Regions from separate parts of the Mesorhizobium sp. UC74_2 genome, predicted to be linked through region 1. Evidence: predicted binding sites of a transcription regulator. Region 1 holds the regulator's gene; the other holds the start of a gene.
The links. Region 1 encodes LexA, which represses DNA repair genes until DNA is damaged. Its sites were predicted from a motif close to TGTTCNNNNTGTGTTCNG; they were not measured.
Positions count from the first base shown of each region.

Region 2: a site for LexA is predicted at 7,302-7,319, ahead of recA (recombinase RecA). Genes of this name have one in related genera too.

Region 1 covers NZ_CP170562.1:2,158,984-2,167,582, forward strand. The annotation lists gene ACFJIU_RS10515 (DoxX family protein) at 12-404, opposite strand; gene gltA (citrate synthase) at 674-1,963, opposite strand; gene gltX (glutamate--tRNA ligase) at 2,141-3,562, opposite strand; gene ACFJIU_RS10530 (ComEC/Rec2 family competence protein) at 3,654-6,206, shown strand; gene lexA (transcriptional repressor LexA) at 6,233-6,955, opposite strand; gene ACFJIU_RS10540 (LysR family transcriptional regulator) at 7,150-8,037, opposite strand; gene ACFJIU_RS10545 (antibiotic biosynthesis monooxygenase) at 8,153-8,503, shown strand.
Region 2 covers NZ_CP170562.1:3,003,087-3,011,685, forward strand. The annotation lists gene ACFJIU_RS14680 (GyrI-like domain-containing protein) at 1-256, opposite strand, end outside; gene ACFJIU_RS14685 (glutathione S-transferase family protein) at 385-1,026, shown strand; gene ACFJIU_RS14690 (aldo/keto reductase) at 1,219-2,040, shown strand; gene ACFJIU_RS14695 (glycerophosphodiester phosphodiesterase family protein) at 2,179-3,156, shown strand; gene alaS (alanine--tRNA ligase) at 3,218-5,878, opposite strand; gene recA (recombinase RecA) at 6,089-7,177, opposite strand; gene ACFJIU_RS14710 (carbohydrate kinase family protein) at 7,441-8,385, shown strand; gene ACFJIU_RS14715 (pseudouridine-5'-phosphate glycosidase) at 8,450-8,599, shown strand, end outside.

The sequences.
Region 1 (8,599 bases):
TTGCAGTCTGATTACTTGTCTTTGCCAAGCGCCGCGTCGACGCTCCACGCACCGGGACCAGCCGCGGCGATGAAGAGAAACACGAAGCAGAAAAGCATTGCCGCTTCGCCGCCATTGAGTACCGGGAAGAAGGCCTGCGGGGCATGCGCGATGAAGTAGGCGAATGCCATCAGGCCGGAGAGGATGAAAGCCACCGGGCGCGAGAACAGGCCAATGATCAGCAACAGGCCACCGACGATTTCCAGGACTGCGGCTGTCGTGGTCATGCCATTGAGCGGATAGGGGAACGGGGCTGGCCAGCCAAGCAGCTTCATAGTGCCGTGCGTCAGGAAGGTGGCTGCGGTCGTGATGCGCAGGATGCTGAGCAACTGTGGCGCCCAGGGCTGAAGAAAACCAAATTTCATATTGTCCCTCAATATCTCGTTTGAATGGTTGCGGGTGATCTCAAATGCAGCGTGTGCTGGCAATCCGCACCTAGCGGGGAAATGCGGCGGGGCCATCTGCGCGCGGTCAAATGACGAGCCTCGCAAATCAACAGTTGTTGAGAGGGGCGTGATGTCCTGGCCGTCGACGGACAGCGAGGACACAGTCTTCCTGTGGTTCAACGCATATGAAAACCGCCCCTGATGCAGCGGCATCAGGGGCGGCGAAACGTCAGCCGAGGCGTGAACGGTCAGCGCTTGGCGATGGGCACATAGTCGCGCTCTGGCGCGCCGGTATAGAGCTGGCGAGGACGGCCGATCTTCTGGTGTGGATCCTCGATCATCTCCTTCCACTGCGCGATCCAGCCGACTGTGCGTGCGACGGCGAACAGCACGGTGAACATGGTGGTGGGGAAGCCGAGCGCCTTCAGCGTGATGCCGGAATAGAAGTCGATGTTCGGATAGAGCTTCTTCTCGATGAAATATTCATCGGTCAGCGCGATCCTTTCGAGCTCGATGGCCACATCGAGTGTCGGATCGTCCTTGATGCCGAGTTCACCCAGCACTTCGTGCGTGGTCTTCTGCATGATCTTGGCACGCGGATCGTAGTTCTTGTAGACGCGATGACCGAAGCCCATCAGGCGGAACGGGTCGTTCTTGTCCTTGGCGCGGGCGATGTACTCCGGGATGCGGTCGACGCTGCCGATCTCGGACAGCATGTTGAGCGCGGCCTCGTTGGCACCGCCATGCGCAGGTCCCCACAGGCAGGCGATGCCGGCTGCGATGCAGGCGAATGGATTGGCGCCCGAAGAGCCAGCCAGCCGCACCGTGGAGGTCGAGGCGTTCTGCTCATGGTCGGCATGAAGGATGAAGATGCGCTCCATGGCGCGTGCCAGCACCGGATTGACCTTGTATTCCTCGCAAGGCACGGCAAAGCACATATGCAGGAAGTTGGCAGCGAAGTTGAGCTCGTTCTTCGGATAAACGAAGGGCTGGCCAATGTGGTATTTGTAGGCCATCGCCGCGATGGTCGGCATCTTGGCTATGAGGCGCACGGACGCAACCATGCGCTGGTAAGGATCGGAGATGTCGGTCGAGTCGTGGTAGAAGGCCGACAGGGCGCCGACCACGCCGCACATGACCGCCATCGGGTGCGCGTCGCGGCGGAAACCGGTGAAGAACCGGGTCATCTGCTCATGCACCATGGTATGGCGCGTGACCCGGTAGTCGAAATCGTCCTTCTGCGCCTTGGTCGGCAGTTCGCCGTAGAGCAGCAGGTAGCATACCTCCAGGAAATCGCCGTGCTCGGCAAGCTGATCGATCGGATAGCCCCTGTGCAAGAGCACGCCGGCATCGCCGTCGATGTAGGTTATGGCCGACTCGCAGCTCGCCGTTGACGTGAAGCCGGGATCGTAGGTGAAAGCTCCGGTCGTCGAATAAAGCGCACCGATGTCGATAACGTCCGGACCGACCGAACCGCTTCGGACCTTGAACTCGTGGGTCTTGCCGTCGAGCTCCAGTTTCGCCGTCTGTCCGGTCATTGCAAACTCCTTCTTGTTCCCTGGTCTGCAGGCCAGGACGATCCGCTACGCGGAACGCCACAAGCCCTTGAAATGCGCGAGATTACAGCCGCCGGAATAGTTAGGGCTGATTGATCCGGCGGCAATGTTGCACCGCAAAAGAAACCTTTCAATGCTAAAGTTCTTGGACCAGAACTCCTAATCGATTTGATCTGCGATGCGAGCAAGACTTTCGTCACGACCAAGCACGGCGAGCACGTCGAAGACGCCGGGTGAGGTGCTGCGGCCGGTCAGTGCCGCACGCAGAGGCTGCGCCACCTTGCCGAGTTTGACGCCCGCCGTTTCGGCATAGGCGCGTACCGCGGCTTCGGTCGTGGCGACGGTCCACTCGTCAAGTGCCTGGAAATGGCCAAGCACGGCTTTGAGAACGGCCTTTGCGTCGACGTCGAGCAGCGAGGCTGCTTTTTCGTCCAGTTGCAGCGGTCGCTGGGCCGCGATGAAATAAAGACTGTCGGCCAGTTCCACCAGCGTCTTGGCGCGTTCCTTCAGGCCGGGCATCGCCTGCAGCACCTGGGCTTTCTTCCTGTCGTCCAGCTGGTCGACCAGTGCTTCCCCATTGGGCAGATAGGGCAGCGTATCGAAAAACACCTGGGTCAGCGCCGCATCGTCCATACCCCGCATGTGCACGCCGTTCAGCGCCTCAAGCTTGGCGAAGTCGAAGCGGGCAGCACCCTTGTTGACGTCGACGATATCGAACCACGACACCATCTGCTCGATCGACATGACCTCATCATCACCATGGCTCCAGCCAAGGCGGGCGAGATAGTTGAGCAGCGCCTCAGGCAGGTAGCCCATGGCGCGATAGGCCTCGACGCCGAGCGCGCCATGACGCTTGGAAAGCTTTGCACCATCGGCACCATGGATCAGCGGAATATGCGCCATCTTTGGCACATCCCAGCCCATGGCGCGATAAATCGCGGTCTGCCGGGCGGCGTTGGTCAGGTGATCATCGCCCCGGATGATGTGAGTGACACCCATGTCGTGATCGTCGACCACGACAGCATGCATGTAGGTCGGCACGCCGTCCGAGCGCAGGATGATGAAATCGTCGAGATCCTTGTTGGGAAAACGCACCTCTCCCTGCACGAGATCGTTGACCACGGTCTCGCCTTCGCGCGGCACCTTGATGCGGATCGCACCTGCCACACCCTCCGGAGCCTCGGAAGCATCACGGTCGCGCCAGTGGCCGTTATAGCGCGGCGGCAGTCCCTGCGCGCGGGCGGATTCACGCATGACGTCCAACTCGGCTGGCGTCTCGTAGGCATAATAGGCCTTGCCCAGCCGCACCAGTTCCTCGGCGACCTCGCGGTGGCGCGCGGCGCGCTGGAATTGCGAAACGGCCTCGCCGTCCCAGGTCATGCCCAGCCAACTCAGTCCTTCGAGGATGGCGGCGGTGGCGGCGTCAGTCGAGCGCTCGCGGTCGGTATCCTCGATGCGCAGCAGCATCTTGCCATTGGTGTGCCTGGCGTAGAGCCAATTGAACAGCGCCGTGCGTGCGCCGCCAATATGCAGATAACCAGTGGGGGAGGGAGCGAAACGGGTTACGACCTGATCGGACATGGAACTCTCGGGAAGAAGCGCAGGAGCGCGGACTTTCGTTGTTTGGGCGTTCATGTAGCATAGGAGGTCAGGGGCGCAAGGGGCAGGCCCGATGGCTGGACCGGGGAGGGTTGGGCGAGGGGGCGCTGATGCCGAACAGGGCATCAACGAGCGTCTTCTATTCGTGTCTCCGGCCGTCGATGACAGCAATGCCGCGGCGGCATCGCCTGACATTCAGCCGATCGGAATGCCATCATCGCTCGATGATCTGCTGGCAGCGCGCCAGCATCCTCGTTCCGATGCCCTGGATATGCCTTCCGGCGACAAGCCATGGCTGGAAACCCGCTGGCAGAACTTGCGAAAGCTGGTTGGCGGGGACCTGCGCGGCCCGTTCGCCGGGGCGATCGCGTTGGAGCTGGATCGCGGCGTCGCGTTCCTGTTCGCGCCGGTCTTTCTCGGGGCTGGAGCGACGGTCTATTTCTCACTCGATCGCGAGCCGGCCTTCGCGCAGTTGATTGCCGGCAGTGCTGTCCTTGCTGTCATTGCGCTGCTTTCACGCTCCCGCCTTGGCTTGCATCTCGCCGCGATGGCCGTCCTCTTCCTCGTGCTCGGTATCCTTGCCGGCAAGGTCGAGACGTGGCGCATGCCGAGCAACGTACTGGGAGCACAGGTGTCGACCAGGGTGACAGGCCGCGTCATTTCAGTCGAGCCGATGGCCAGTGGACGCACGCGGCTGACGCTCGACGTCATCGGTACTGAAAAGCCCAAGCTACGCTATCAGCCGGAGCGGGTGCGGCTTTCGGCTTTGGCAATGCCGGCCGAAATCCGCGCCGGGTCGATCGTGTCCGGCTATGCCCGGCTGATGCCGCCAGCCGGTCCGGTGCGGCCCGGCGGCTATGATTTTTCTTTCGAAAGCTATTTCGACGGGATCGGCGCGACTGGGTTCTTCATGGGCAAGCCGAAGCTTGAATCCCTGGAGAAGGTACCTGCATCGCTGCCCACTCGGCTGTCGGTGGCCGTCGAGACCGCACGCGAAACGATCGCGGATCGCATTCGCGCTTCGATTGGTGGGCCTGAGGGCGAGATCGCCGCGGCACTGATTGTCGGGGTGCGCGCCGGCATTCCGGACTCCGTCAACGAAGCCATGCGAAGGACGGGTATCTATCACATCATCTCGATATCCGGCCTGCACATGGCACTCGTCGCAGGAACCGTGATGTTACTGCTGCGCGGCGCTTTCGCGTTGTTTCCGGATTTCTCAGCGCGCCGGCCGGTCAAGAAATATGCTGCGTTCGCAGCCATTTGTTCGATTTCCGCATATCTCGCGATCTCCGGGGTGGTGGTCGCGGCGGAGCGTAGTTTCATCATGCTGTCGGTGATGCTGATTGCGGTACTGTTCGACCGAGCGGCGCTGTCGATGCGCAACCTGGCAATCTCGGCGATGATCGTGATCCTGACCGCGCCGCATGAAGTGGTCGGTCCGTCTTTCCAGATGTCGTTCGCCGCGACTGCCGCCTTGATCGGCGCGTATGCGGCTTGGGCGCAACGGCGTGAAGTCATGCCTACCCCGGCACCGCTGGCACGCTCGTTCACCGGCTTTCTCGCGCACAAGTCGCTGATTGCGGTTGCTGGCATGGCAGCAACCTCGATCATCGCCGGCCTTGCCACGGCGCTGTTCGCGGTCTGGCATTTCCAGCGGGTCTCACCCCTGAGTTTGTTCGCCAACCTGGCGGTGATGCCAGTGGTTTCGTTTGTCATGCTGGCTGCCGTTCTCAGCGCGATTGCCATGCCGTTTGGCGCCGATGGACCGTTTCTCTATGCGATGGGCAAGGGACTGACGGTGATGATGGTGATCGCGGACTGGATTTCGCAGCGCTCCCCGGTTGACGGGGTTGGCCTTGTCTCGACGCAATCGGTGCTCTTCATTGCCGTGGCGCTTGCCATCGGTGCGATGGCGACGACATGGCTACGTTTGCTGGCATTGCCATTTGTGCTGGCCGGTCTGACAGCGATGGGCAATGTAGAAACGCCCGATGTGTTGATCTCGGAGGACGCACGGCTCGTTGCCCTGCCAGTCGGCGATGACAAACTCGCTGTCAGCCGGGCACGACCCAATCCCTTCACGCTCGACAACTGGCGCCGGGCGCTCAACGTAGAGACGACGGTCTTGCCAGAAGATGTTTCGAGTGACGTCGAACTGACTGTAGAAAATGCACTCGACATGCCGCTTGGCACGCCATTCCTGTGCACACGCCAGCTGTGCTTCGCTCGCCATCCATCGGGTGCTGTCGTGGTGACGACCGCTCGCATCGATGCAGCCAGATCGGCTTGCGGAGTCGCGGCACTCATTGTGATCGACGATGCGACCGCACCAGACCCCTGCAACGATCCGACTGTGGTGGTCGTCACCAAGCAGGATCTGGCCCGCGTCGGCAGTGCTGCGGTGCGCTTCGATTCCTCGCCAGATAAGCCGGCTAATATCTCGTTCGCGATCGATGCCAAAGATCGACCCTGGCATGTCCAGCGGGAATTTACGCGCGAGGCGAGGGGATTGCCGCCTCGTCTTGAAAAAACGCCTAAATCCAAGCCCAAACCGTCGAACTCAAACCACCCCGCCCATTCAGACACACAATTTCCCGGAAAGTCTGTTTCCGGCAATCTGTAGTCGGCTAAATTTGTAGGGTGTCCGGTCTAATAGCGACGGATCAATCCGACCAGTTTACCCTGTACCTTGACCCGATCCGGTCCAAAGATTCGTGTTTCATAGGCAGGATTGGCTGCTTCCAACGCAATCGAGGCACCCTTGCGACGGAAACGCTTGAGCGTCGCCTCTTCCTCATCGACCAATGCCACGACGATCTCGCCGGGATTGGCCGAATTGGCATTGCGGATGATGACCGTATCGCCATCGAAAATGCCGGCTTCGATCATGGAGTCGCCTTTGACTTCCAGGGCGTAGTGCTCGCCTCCCGAAATCATGTCCGGCGGTACGGAAATCGAATGGGTGCGGTGCTGGATCGCGTCGATCGGTACACCGGCAGCGATGCGTCCCATCACGGGGATGGAAACGGAAGCTGCGACGTCGTCGTCATTGCTAGGCGCCTGCAGGCGTTGCGGCTCCTTGGGTACAGAACGCCCCAGGCTGCCCTGGATGACCGCCGGAGAAAATTTCCTGGCTGCGTTAAGGCCGGGAGCAATCGAATCCGGCAACCGCAGCACTTCCAGCGCGCGAGCCCGGTTCGGCAATCGGCGGATGAAGCCACGTTCCTCCAGAGCAGTTATTAGCCTGTGGATTCCTGACTTGGAGGCCAGGTCCAGCGCCTCTTTCATTTCGTCGAAAGAAGGGGGGATTCCGCTTTCCTTCAGCCGCTCATGGATGAAGAGCAAGAGCTCATGTTGCTTGCGTGTCAGCATCGCCACCCTCCGTGGAACGGAACCGGAATCAGAAAAACAAACCCGGAACAAACACTATCTGTTCCATTTGTGTTCCGCAACCATTTAAAGTTTAATGAATTTGTTGACGCTTTGTTCAGCCTAGCAAGAAGCCAGGCCGTTCTCTGTTGCCATATCTCCCGTCGCAGAGCCGGCCGAAGGATGCTGCCCTACCCTTACTCGGCAAATAGATTCTCAGCCATGTAGTCCACGAAAACCCGTACTTTGGGCGAGAGATGGCGATTTGTCGGCCACAATATTCGAAACGTACCCGTTTCGCCGAGATAATCCGTCAGCAGCGGTACCAACTTGCCTTCGGCCAATTCTGCAGACACGGCGAACGGCGGCAGACAGGTGATACCGAAGGACCGTTCGGCGAGGTAGATCAGCGGCTCCAGCGTGCTGGCAACGGTGGTCACGGGAAGATCGAGTTTCAGGTCACAACCGCTGCGCACGAGGGGCCAGGGCTCGAGCCGCCCCGAATTCGCATAACGATGGTGGAGACAGCGGTGCTTGAGCAGGTCCTCCGGCACTCTGGGCGTGCCATGTTCGGCGAGATATTTCGGTGCCGCGACGAGTTTGTGCCGAAAAGTACCGAGTTTGCGGCTTATCAGGCGCGTGTCCCGGATGTCTCCGGTGCGGATCACCGCGTCAAAGCCCTCTTCGATGACGTCGACCAGCCGGTCTGTAAAATCAAGGTCGAGATTGATATCCGGATATTGTTCCATGAAGGCCGATATAGTGGGCATCAACAGCATGCCCGCGAGCGGGAGAGAGACGCGAAGCTGTCCTCGAGGGCTCGCCTGCGATCTCGAAAGCTGGATCTGCGCTTGTTCGTATTCCGATTGAATGCGCCGGCAGGTTTCGAGAAAGAAACTGCCTTCCTCTGTCAGAGCCATACTCCGTGTCGAGCGGTGAAAGAGACGGGCGCCCATTTCGTTTTCGAGCCGCGCAATCGCCTTGCCGACGGCCGAGGCTGTGAGGCCGAGCCGGCGCGCGGCACCGATAAAGCTACCGGCTTCCGCAACCTGTACGAAGATACCGAGTGGTCCAAGCTTGTCCAATTGCGGAATTTTCTTCGTTATTGATGGGAGAGAATGGGCATTTATCTGCTCATCTGTCCTGAATATCCAGAGGTTGCCGCGGCAAGATCGCCGCAATCGTCAGATGGAGACACTCATGGACAAGCCTACCGCAGCCTTTTCTGCATCTCCTCAGTCAACGACTTTTGTCGTGAACGTCATTCACGCCCATCCAGGAAAGCAGGAGGAGGCGTTTGCTGTCATCCAGGATGTCGTGCACTACGTGGCAGAGCGCAAGGAAGGTTTTCTCTGGAGTACGCTCGCCAAGAGCACCGACGGCGAAACCGTCGTCAATGTCGAAGCAATCCACGGTGCCGGCAATGTCAGCGAGTTTTTCTCCGATCCTGTATTCCTGGAGAAATTCCGGAAGCTCGACACCGTATCGAGAAGCGAATTCCACACCTACACGGTCGATGACCTTGTCTTGCCGAAGCGCGCAGTGAAGTGATCGTCAGATGAACTGCCCGGGGCAGCACTGGATATCCAGTTGTACCACTGCCGCTGACAGCATCGAAAACAGGCGCACCCATCGCTTCAGGTGAGC
Region 2 (8,599 bases), 840 kb from region 1:
GTTTCGCAATTTCGCTGATGCCGAGATCCGTCTCCACGATGTCGCCGGCCGCCCGATGCAACCGCAGTCGCTTGACTGTCGCCGCCGCGGTTTCGCCGTAGATGGCGCGATAGATCCGATGCCAGTGATAGGGTGACAGGCAGGCGATTTCGGCCAGGCCATCCATGTCCAGCTCCTCGTCGAGGTGCTCATGGATGTGGTTCGAAACCCGTCTCAGACGCGTTTCGTAGACTGCCCATGCCGTTTCGCCATTCATGTCAGGCCTCATGCAAATCGATCGGCTGGAAACAACCATAGCCGCTTTTGACAAATCCTGCTGACTTGCAAGACGAAGAAACAAGCCGTTTCCCCGTGATATGCAGGCCGACAGGGAGAAACCTGATCATGAACCACAGACCAACGCTCTACGGTGCGGATTACAGCGTCTATGTGCGCATTGCGCGGCTGGCATTGCTGGAGAAACATGTCGATCATGAACTTGTGCCGGTCGACATCTTCGCCGCAGGCGGACCGCCCGGGTGGTATCGCGCGTTGCATCCCTTCTCCAGGATACCGGCGTTCGAACATGATGGGCTGAAACTCTTCGAGACAACGGCTATCGCCCGCTATGTCGACGAAGCCTTCGAGGGCCCTGCTCTGCAACCCGGGCAGCCTCGCGAACGCGCAGTGATGAACCAGATCGTCGGCATGCTCGATGCCTATGCCTACCGAACGCTCGTCTGGGACATCTATGTCGAGACCGTCTCCAAGCCGCGCGATGGTAATGCAGTGGACGAAACTGTCGTCTCAGCTGCGCTACCACGCGCCGAAACCTGCCTCGCCACCCTGGCCGGGCTGAAATTGCCGGGTCCGTGGCTGCTTGGCGGACAACTGACCTTGGCTGACCTGCATGCAGCCCCAATGTTCGGCTATTTCATGCAGGCCGAGATGTCGGCTGCGATGCTGGCCAGGTATCCTGCGCTGTCTGACTGGTGGCAATCGATGCAGGCGCGCGCGAGCTTTCTGGCCACCAGGCCGACCGGCTAACCGGGAATTCGAAAGAGTTTTTTGCTACCCCTTGCAAAACGGGAGACTGTTTTCTTGTCCTCGGCAATCAGGTGCCCCAAATAGGAGCTGCGGCTCTTCTTGCCGCGAGCGTCCTTCCACGTCCGCACGCAACCGCCTGGCGAGGACGCCTTCAATCACTGTCCTTTCAAGACATTTCCAGGAAAGAGACCCATGAGCCCGACAATCCGTTTCAACGACGGCAAGGCTATCCCGCAACTCGGCTTCGGCGTCTGGCAGGTGCCGAACGAAGGCGCCAATGCGGCTGTGACCGCTGCCATCGAGGCCGGCTACCGCTCGATCGACACCGCCGCCATCTATGGCAACGAAGAAGGTGTCGGCGATGCGCTTGCCGCTTCAAGCACTTCCGGCATCTTTCTCACCACCAAGCTCTGGAATTCCGAGCAGGGCTACGATTCGGCGCTCAGGGCCTTCGATACCAGCCTCGGGAAGCTGCGCCGCGACAAGATCGACCTCTATCTCATCCATTGGCCGGTGCCATCGCGCGATCGTTATGTCGACAGCTGGAAGGCCCTGATCAGGCTGCGCGAGGAAGGCCGCGTCGCCTCGATCGGCGTTTCCAATTTCCAGATCGCCCATCTCGAGCGGTTGAAGGCGGAAACCGGTGTCGTTCCGGCGATCAACCAGGTGGAACTGCACCCGCGCTTCCAGCAGAAGGAGCTGCGTGCCTACCACGCCAGGGAAGGCATCGTGACCGAGGCGTGGAGCCCGCTCGGCCAGGGCACGCTGCTGCATGATCCGGTGCTCGCCGCGCTGGCGAAGAAACACGGCAAGACCGCCGCCCAGGTGATCCTGCGCTGGCATCTCGACATCGGCAACGTCGTCATCCCCAAGTCGGTGACGCCATCGCGCATCGTCGAGAATTTCCAGCTGTTCGACTTCAAGCTGGCGCCGGAAGACATCGCCGAGATCGAGAAGCTCGACAGCGTCAAGGGCAAGATCGGGCCGGACCCCGATACATTCGCCATGGGATAGTCCAGAACGAGGGCGCGTTCCCCGGGAACGCGCCCTCGTTCCGGCTTCGACTTTTCTCGGTTGCCTTCAAAGCGGCGCAGCTTCGTCCAGATTTTGTCCCGGTTCAGCGCGTAACCTCGCGTCAAATTCGGGGGAATCATGCGCAAACGAACCGTCGCCCTGCTTGGGGCACTTGCCGCTGCCTGCGCCATATGGGCATTCAACAGCAGCCTGCTCGCCGGCAATTCAGAGCGACGACCGATGCTGATCGCGCATCGCGGGCTGGGCCAGACCTTCTCCCCTGTCGGCATCGGCAACGACACCTGTACGGCCGACCGCATCTATTCGCCGGAGCATCCCTATCTCGAAAACACCATCGAGGGTTTCCGGGCGGCGTTTGCAGCCGGCGCCGACATCGTTGAGCTCGACGTCCATCCGACCACCGATGGTGACTTCGCGGTGTTCCACGACTGGACGGTGGATTGCCGCACCGATGGCAAAGGGATAACGCGCGAAAAGAGCCTTAAGGAGCTGAAGGCGCTCGACATCGGTTATGGCTATACCGCCGATGGTGGCAAGACCTTCCCGTTCCGGGGCAAGGGCATCGGCCAGATGCCGAGCCTTGGCGAGGTGCTCAGCGCATTTCCGACCAAACGTTTGCTGATCAATATCAAGAGCGACGACATAGCCGAGGGCCGACTGCTGGCAAGGACGATCGGCGCGCTGCCATCGGAGCGGCAGAAGCTCATCATGGTCTATGGCGGCGGCAAGGCGATCGACGCCTACCGAGCCGCCCTGCCCGACGCCGTCGTGCTGGGGACCGACCGCGTCGTCCCCTGTCTGATGCGTTATGCCGCGCTCGGCTGGAGCGGTTATGTTCCAGAGGATTGCCGCAAGACGCTGTTCATGCTGCCGGCCAACTACGCACCCTTCGCCTGGGGTTTTCCAAACCGGCTGAGCGAGCGGCTGGACGCCAACGGCTCGACGCTGGTGATCCTGGGCGACAATGACGGTTCGAAACATTCGACCGGCGTCGACGACATCGCGACGTTCAGGAAACTGCCTGCCCGTTTCGACGGTGCGATCTGGACCAACCGCGTTGACCGCATCGGGCCTGCGGTGGCTGCCCCGGAATAGCCAATGCCGGGTATTGCACCCGGCACTGGAGGTTTGCTCAGACTGAAACCTGGCCCGACTGCTATGCAGCGAGCGCCGCCTTGACCGCGGCAATGGCATCGTTGGCCTTGGAGGCGTCGGGACCGCCAGCCTGCGCCATATCAGGCCGACCGCCACCGCCCTGACCGCCGAGCGCGGCGGATGCGACGCGCACCAGGTCGACGGCGCTGAAGCGACCGATCAGGTCGTCGGTGACCGCAACGACGACACTTGCTTTGCCCTCGGCCTCGCCGACCAGCACGACAACACCGGAACCCAGCGCCTTCTTGCCCTCGTCGGCGAGCGGCTTCAGGTCCTTCGGCGAGACACCGCTGACCGACTTGCCGAGGAAACCGACACCCGCCACGGTCTCGGTGGCGTTTTCGGCCGCGCCGGCGGAGCCGCCACCCATGGCGAGCTTCTTGCGCGCATCGGTCAGGTCACGCTCCAGTTTCTTGCGTTCGTCAAGCAGGGTTTCCACCCGTGCGAGCACATCGGCCGGGGAAATCTTCAACGTCGCCGCGACCGCCTTGAGGCGCCGGTCCTGTTCATCGAGATGACGGCGTGCCGCCTCGCCGGTCAGCGCCTCGATGCGACGAACACCCGCCGCCACCGGGCTGTCGGAAACGATGCGCACCAGGCCGATGTCGCCGGTCGCCTTTACATGCGTGCCGCCGCAAAGCTCGATGGAATATGGCCGGTTGGCCTTGTCGCCATGCAAGGCGGTGCCCATCGAGACGACACGGACCTCGTCACCATATTTCTCGCCGAACAGCGCCATCGCGCCTTCCGCACGGGCGTCATCCACCGACATCAGCCGGGTCGTGACCGGGCTGTTCTGGACAACGATCTCGTTGGCCATACGCTCGACCTCTTCCAGCTCTTCTGGTGAGATCGGCTTGTTGTGCGAGATGTCGAAGCGCAGCCGCTCCGGCGCAACCAACGAACCCTTCTGGGCGACGTGGGTGCCCAGCACTTCGCGCAGCGCCTCATGGATGAGGTGCGTCGCCGAGTGGTTGGAGCGCAGGCGCGTCCTGCGAGCATGGTCGACCTCGAGCTCGACGGCAGCGCCTGTCTTCAGCGAACCCCTGGTTACCTTGCCCTGATGAACAAAGAGGCCATCGGCCTTCTTCAGGGTGTCGGTGACGTCGATCCGGAAACCCTCGCCGGAGATCGTTCCGGTGTCGCCCATCTGGCCGCCGGACTCGCCGTAGAAAGGCGTCTGGTTGACGATGATCGCCACGCTGTCGCCTTCCTTGGCGTCGTCAACGACCTTGCCGTCGCGCAGGATCGCCGTGACGATGCCTTCTGCCTTCTCGGTCTCGTAGCCGAGGAACTCGGTCGCGCCTGTCTTGTCGCGCACGGAGAACCACACGGTCTCGGTGGCAGCTTCGCCGGAACCGGCCCAGCTGGCGCGCGCTTCCGCCTTCTGCCGTTCCATCGCGTCGGTGAAACCGGCAAGGTCGACCGAGATGCTGCGCTGGCGCAGGGCGTCCTGCGTCAGATCCAGCGGGAAACCGTAGGTATCGTAGAGCTTGAAGGCAGTCTCGCCGTCCAGCATGTCGCCGGCACCGAGCCTGTCAGTGGCATCAGCGAGCAGGCCGAGACCGCGCACCAGCGTCTTGCGGAAGCGGGTTTCCTCAAGCTTCAGCGTTTCTGTGAGCAGTGCTTCGCTGCGCACGAGCTCGGGATAGGCCTGCCCCATCTCGCGCACCAGCGCCGGCACCAGCTTCCACATCAAAGGCTCATTGGCGCCGAGCAGCTGCGCATGACGCATGGCACGGCGCATGATGCGGCGCAGCACATAGCCACGGCCCTCGTTGGAAGGCAGCACGCCATCGGCCACCAGGAAGGATGACGAGCGCAGGTGGTCGGCGATCACGCGGTAGGACGCGACATTCTCGGTGTTCGGGCCTTGTCCGAGCGCGGACGAAGCAGCGTCGATCAGGTGACGGAAAAGATCGGTTTCGAAAACGCTTTCCACCCCCTGCAGGATGGAGGCCATGCGCTCCAGGCCCATGCCCGTATCGATCGACGGGCGCGGCAGGTCGATGCGCTCCTCCTTGGTGACCTGCTCATACTGCATGAAGACCAGGTTCCAGAATTCGAGGAAGCGGTCGCCATCCTCTTCCGGGCTGCCGGGAGGGCCGCCCCAGATGTGCTCGCCGCGATCGATGAAGATCTCGGAACACGGCCCGCAGGGACCAGTGTCGCCCATGGCCCAGAAATTGTCCGAGGTCGCGATGCGGATGATGCGGTCATCCGAAAAGCCGGCGATCTTCTTCCAATAGCCGGCCGCCTCTTCGTCGGTGTGATAGACGGTGACGAGCAGCTTGTCCTTCTTCAGCCCGAAACCCTTGGTGATCAGGTTCCAGGCAAGTTCGATCGCGCGTTCCTTGAAATAATCGCCGAACGAGAAATTGCCGAGCATCTCGAAAAAGGTGAGATGGCGGGCGGTGTAGCCGACATTGTCGAGATCGTTGTGCTTGCCGCCGGCACGCACGCTCTTCTGCGCGGTTGCGGCGCGCGAATAGGGCCGCTTCTCCAGGCCGGTGAAAACGTTCTTGAACTGTACCATACCGGCGTTGGTGAACATCAGCGTCGGGTCGTTGCGCGGCACCAGCGGGCTGGAGGCGACGATCTCGTGGCCTTCCTTGCGGAAATAGTCGAGAAAGGTCGACCGGATATCGTTCACGCCACTCATCGAAACTGCCTTTATGGTGAAGCCCCCAGCCAAGGCCGGTGGAAAATGGAATAGGCCTTTTAGCGGCAGCCTTCCAGCCTGTCCAGAAACAGGCAAGACCCATGCGCGCAGACCCAAAGCCATCGCCAGAAACGCAAACCGCCGGCGCAAGGCCGGCGGTTAAACCATTGTCATCAGGCGCTGAACTGGCTCTCAGGGGAGAACCAACCGTTAGCCTTCTGCGGCGTCGTCGAGATCGTTGTCGCTGTCGCCGCCATTGTCGAGGAATTTCTCCGCGATCAGCCCGGCATTCTGTCTCAGCGCCTGCTCGACCTCGCGGGCAAGATCCGGATTGTCGCGCAGGAACTGCTTGGCGTTTTCACGTCCCTGGCCGAGACGCTGCGAATTGTAGGAGAACCAGGCTCCCGACTTCTCGACGATGCCGGCCTTGACACCGAGATCGATCAACTCGCCGGTCTTGGACACGCCTTCGCCATACATGATGTCGAATTCGATGACCTTGAAGGGTGGGGCCAGCTTGTTCTTGACCACCTTGACGCGGGTCTGGTTGCCGACGACCTCGTCCCGATCCTTGATCGAACCGATGCGGCGGATGTCGAGGCGCACCGAAGCGTAGAACTTCAGCGCGTTACCACCGGTGGTCGTCTCGGGCGAACCGAACATGACGCCGATCTTCATGCGGATCTGGTTGATGAAGATGACCATGGTGTTGGAACGCGAGATCGAGGCGGTGAGCTTGCGTAGCGCCTGGCTCATCAGGCGAGCCTGCAGGCCCGGCAACGCATCACCCATCTCGCCCTCGATTTCGGCGCGCGGAGTGAGCGCTGCGACCGAATCGACCACCAGAACGTCGATGGCGCCTGAGCGAACCAGCGTGTCGCAGATCTCCAGCGCCTGCTCGCCGGTGTCCGGCTGCGAGATCAGCAGGTTTTCGAGATCGACGCCCAGCTTGCGGGCATAGACCGGATCGAGCGCATGTTCGGCATCGACGAAGGCGCAGATGCCGCCCTTCTTCTGCGCTTCCGCCACCGTGTGCAGCGCCAGCGTGGTCTTGCCCGAGCTTTCCGGCCCGTAAATTTCAACGATACGGCCACGCGGCAAACCGCCGACGCCGAGCGCGATGTCGAGGCCCAGCGAGCCTGTCGGCACCGTCTCGATCTCGACCGCCTGCTCATTGGCACCGAGCCGCATGATCGAGCCCTTGCCGAATGCCCGTTCGATCTGCGACAGCGCAGCGTCGAGCGCTTTTGTTTTGTCCACCGAATTGTCCTCTACAAGCCTCAAGCTATTCTGAGCCATGATACATCACCCCTTGGTCGTCAATGAAGGCCGGACAGTCCGGGATCCCTTGTTATTATGTACCCTTTTTGTTCCGTTTTGGCAAGACACCGCAATACCTTGAAAAGTATGTTAAATTCCAATTTGTTCTTTTTTTGTTTTGCAGCAGGCGGCCGTGAGGCGTCCTCACGCGCGCAGATCACATTGGCGCGATGCGGCGGTCGCCGATTCGGCAAGGCCACAGCAACGAACCATAACGCGACCGCTAGCATCGCGGTGCGTGCATGAGCCCCATGCCGAAGCTTTTCGCCGCTGGTGGCGCGCATATCGACCGACGCGGTCAGGTGAGCGGCCCCTATGTGCCGGCGGCGTCCAATCCCGGAACGATGCGCGAGGACGTCGGCGGCGGCGTCTTCAATGCACTGCGCACAGTCGTGCGACGTGGTGTCTCCGCCGCACTGATGTCGGTGCGCGGCGGCGACACCGCGGGCGAGACGGTCGCGCGGACAATCACGCAGGCCGGCATCAAGGATCTCTCGGTCACCTTCCTTGACCGTGCCACGCCGAGTTACACGGCCATCCTCGACAGCGAGGGCGAGCTTATGGTCGGCTTTGCCGACATGGGGCTCTATGATCTGGCTTTCCCAAAGCAGATGCGCCGCGCCAACATTCGCGGCGCGGTTGAGGCATCGGATGCGGTGCTCTGCGATGCGAACCTGCCGACCGCGGCGCTCGAGCGTCTCATGGTGCTGGCCGCAGACCGACCAATTTTCGTCATCGCCATTTCACCGGCCAAGGTGGTGCGCCTCGCCTCGCTGTTCGAACGGCCGACGCTGGTGTTCATGAACCGTCGCGAGGCGGCAGCGCTGACCGGCCTTTCGCGCGAGGCGACCGAGAAAGATCTGGTAATGGGCCTGCGTGGCATTGGCATGCGCGGCGGCGTCGTGACGGCAGGAGACCGCCCTGCGCTCGGTTTTGACATGAACGGCGCCTTTGCAATCTCGCCGCCTCCGCCGAGGGCCGTGGTCGACGTGACCGGCGCAGGCGATGCGCTGGCGGGAGCCACCACCGCAGCGCTGCTGCGCGGGCTGCCGCTGCGCGTCGCCTTGCGCGAAGGTGTCGCAGCAGCAGGACTCGCTATCGAAAGCCCGCTCGCGGTACCCGAATTCACGCAGGCATCCTTTGCCGCAGCCCTGACCCTTGTGCCGGAAGCGCGGGAAGTGGCATGAGGACGGCAAATCCCATTCTTGAACGGCTGTTCGCGAACCGCGTGACGCCAACCGGAGACATCTCATGATCCTCGAAACCGCCCGCCCTTACATCGACATCCACGCTCCCGTCGCCGAGGCACTGAAAGCGGGCCGTCCGGTGGTGGCGCTGGAATCGACCATCATTACCCACGGCATGCCCTACCCCGACAATGGCGCGATGGCGGCCAATGTC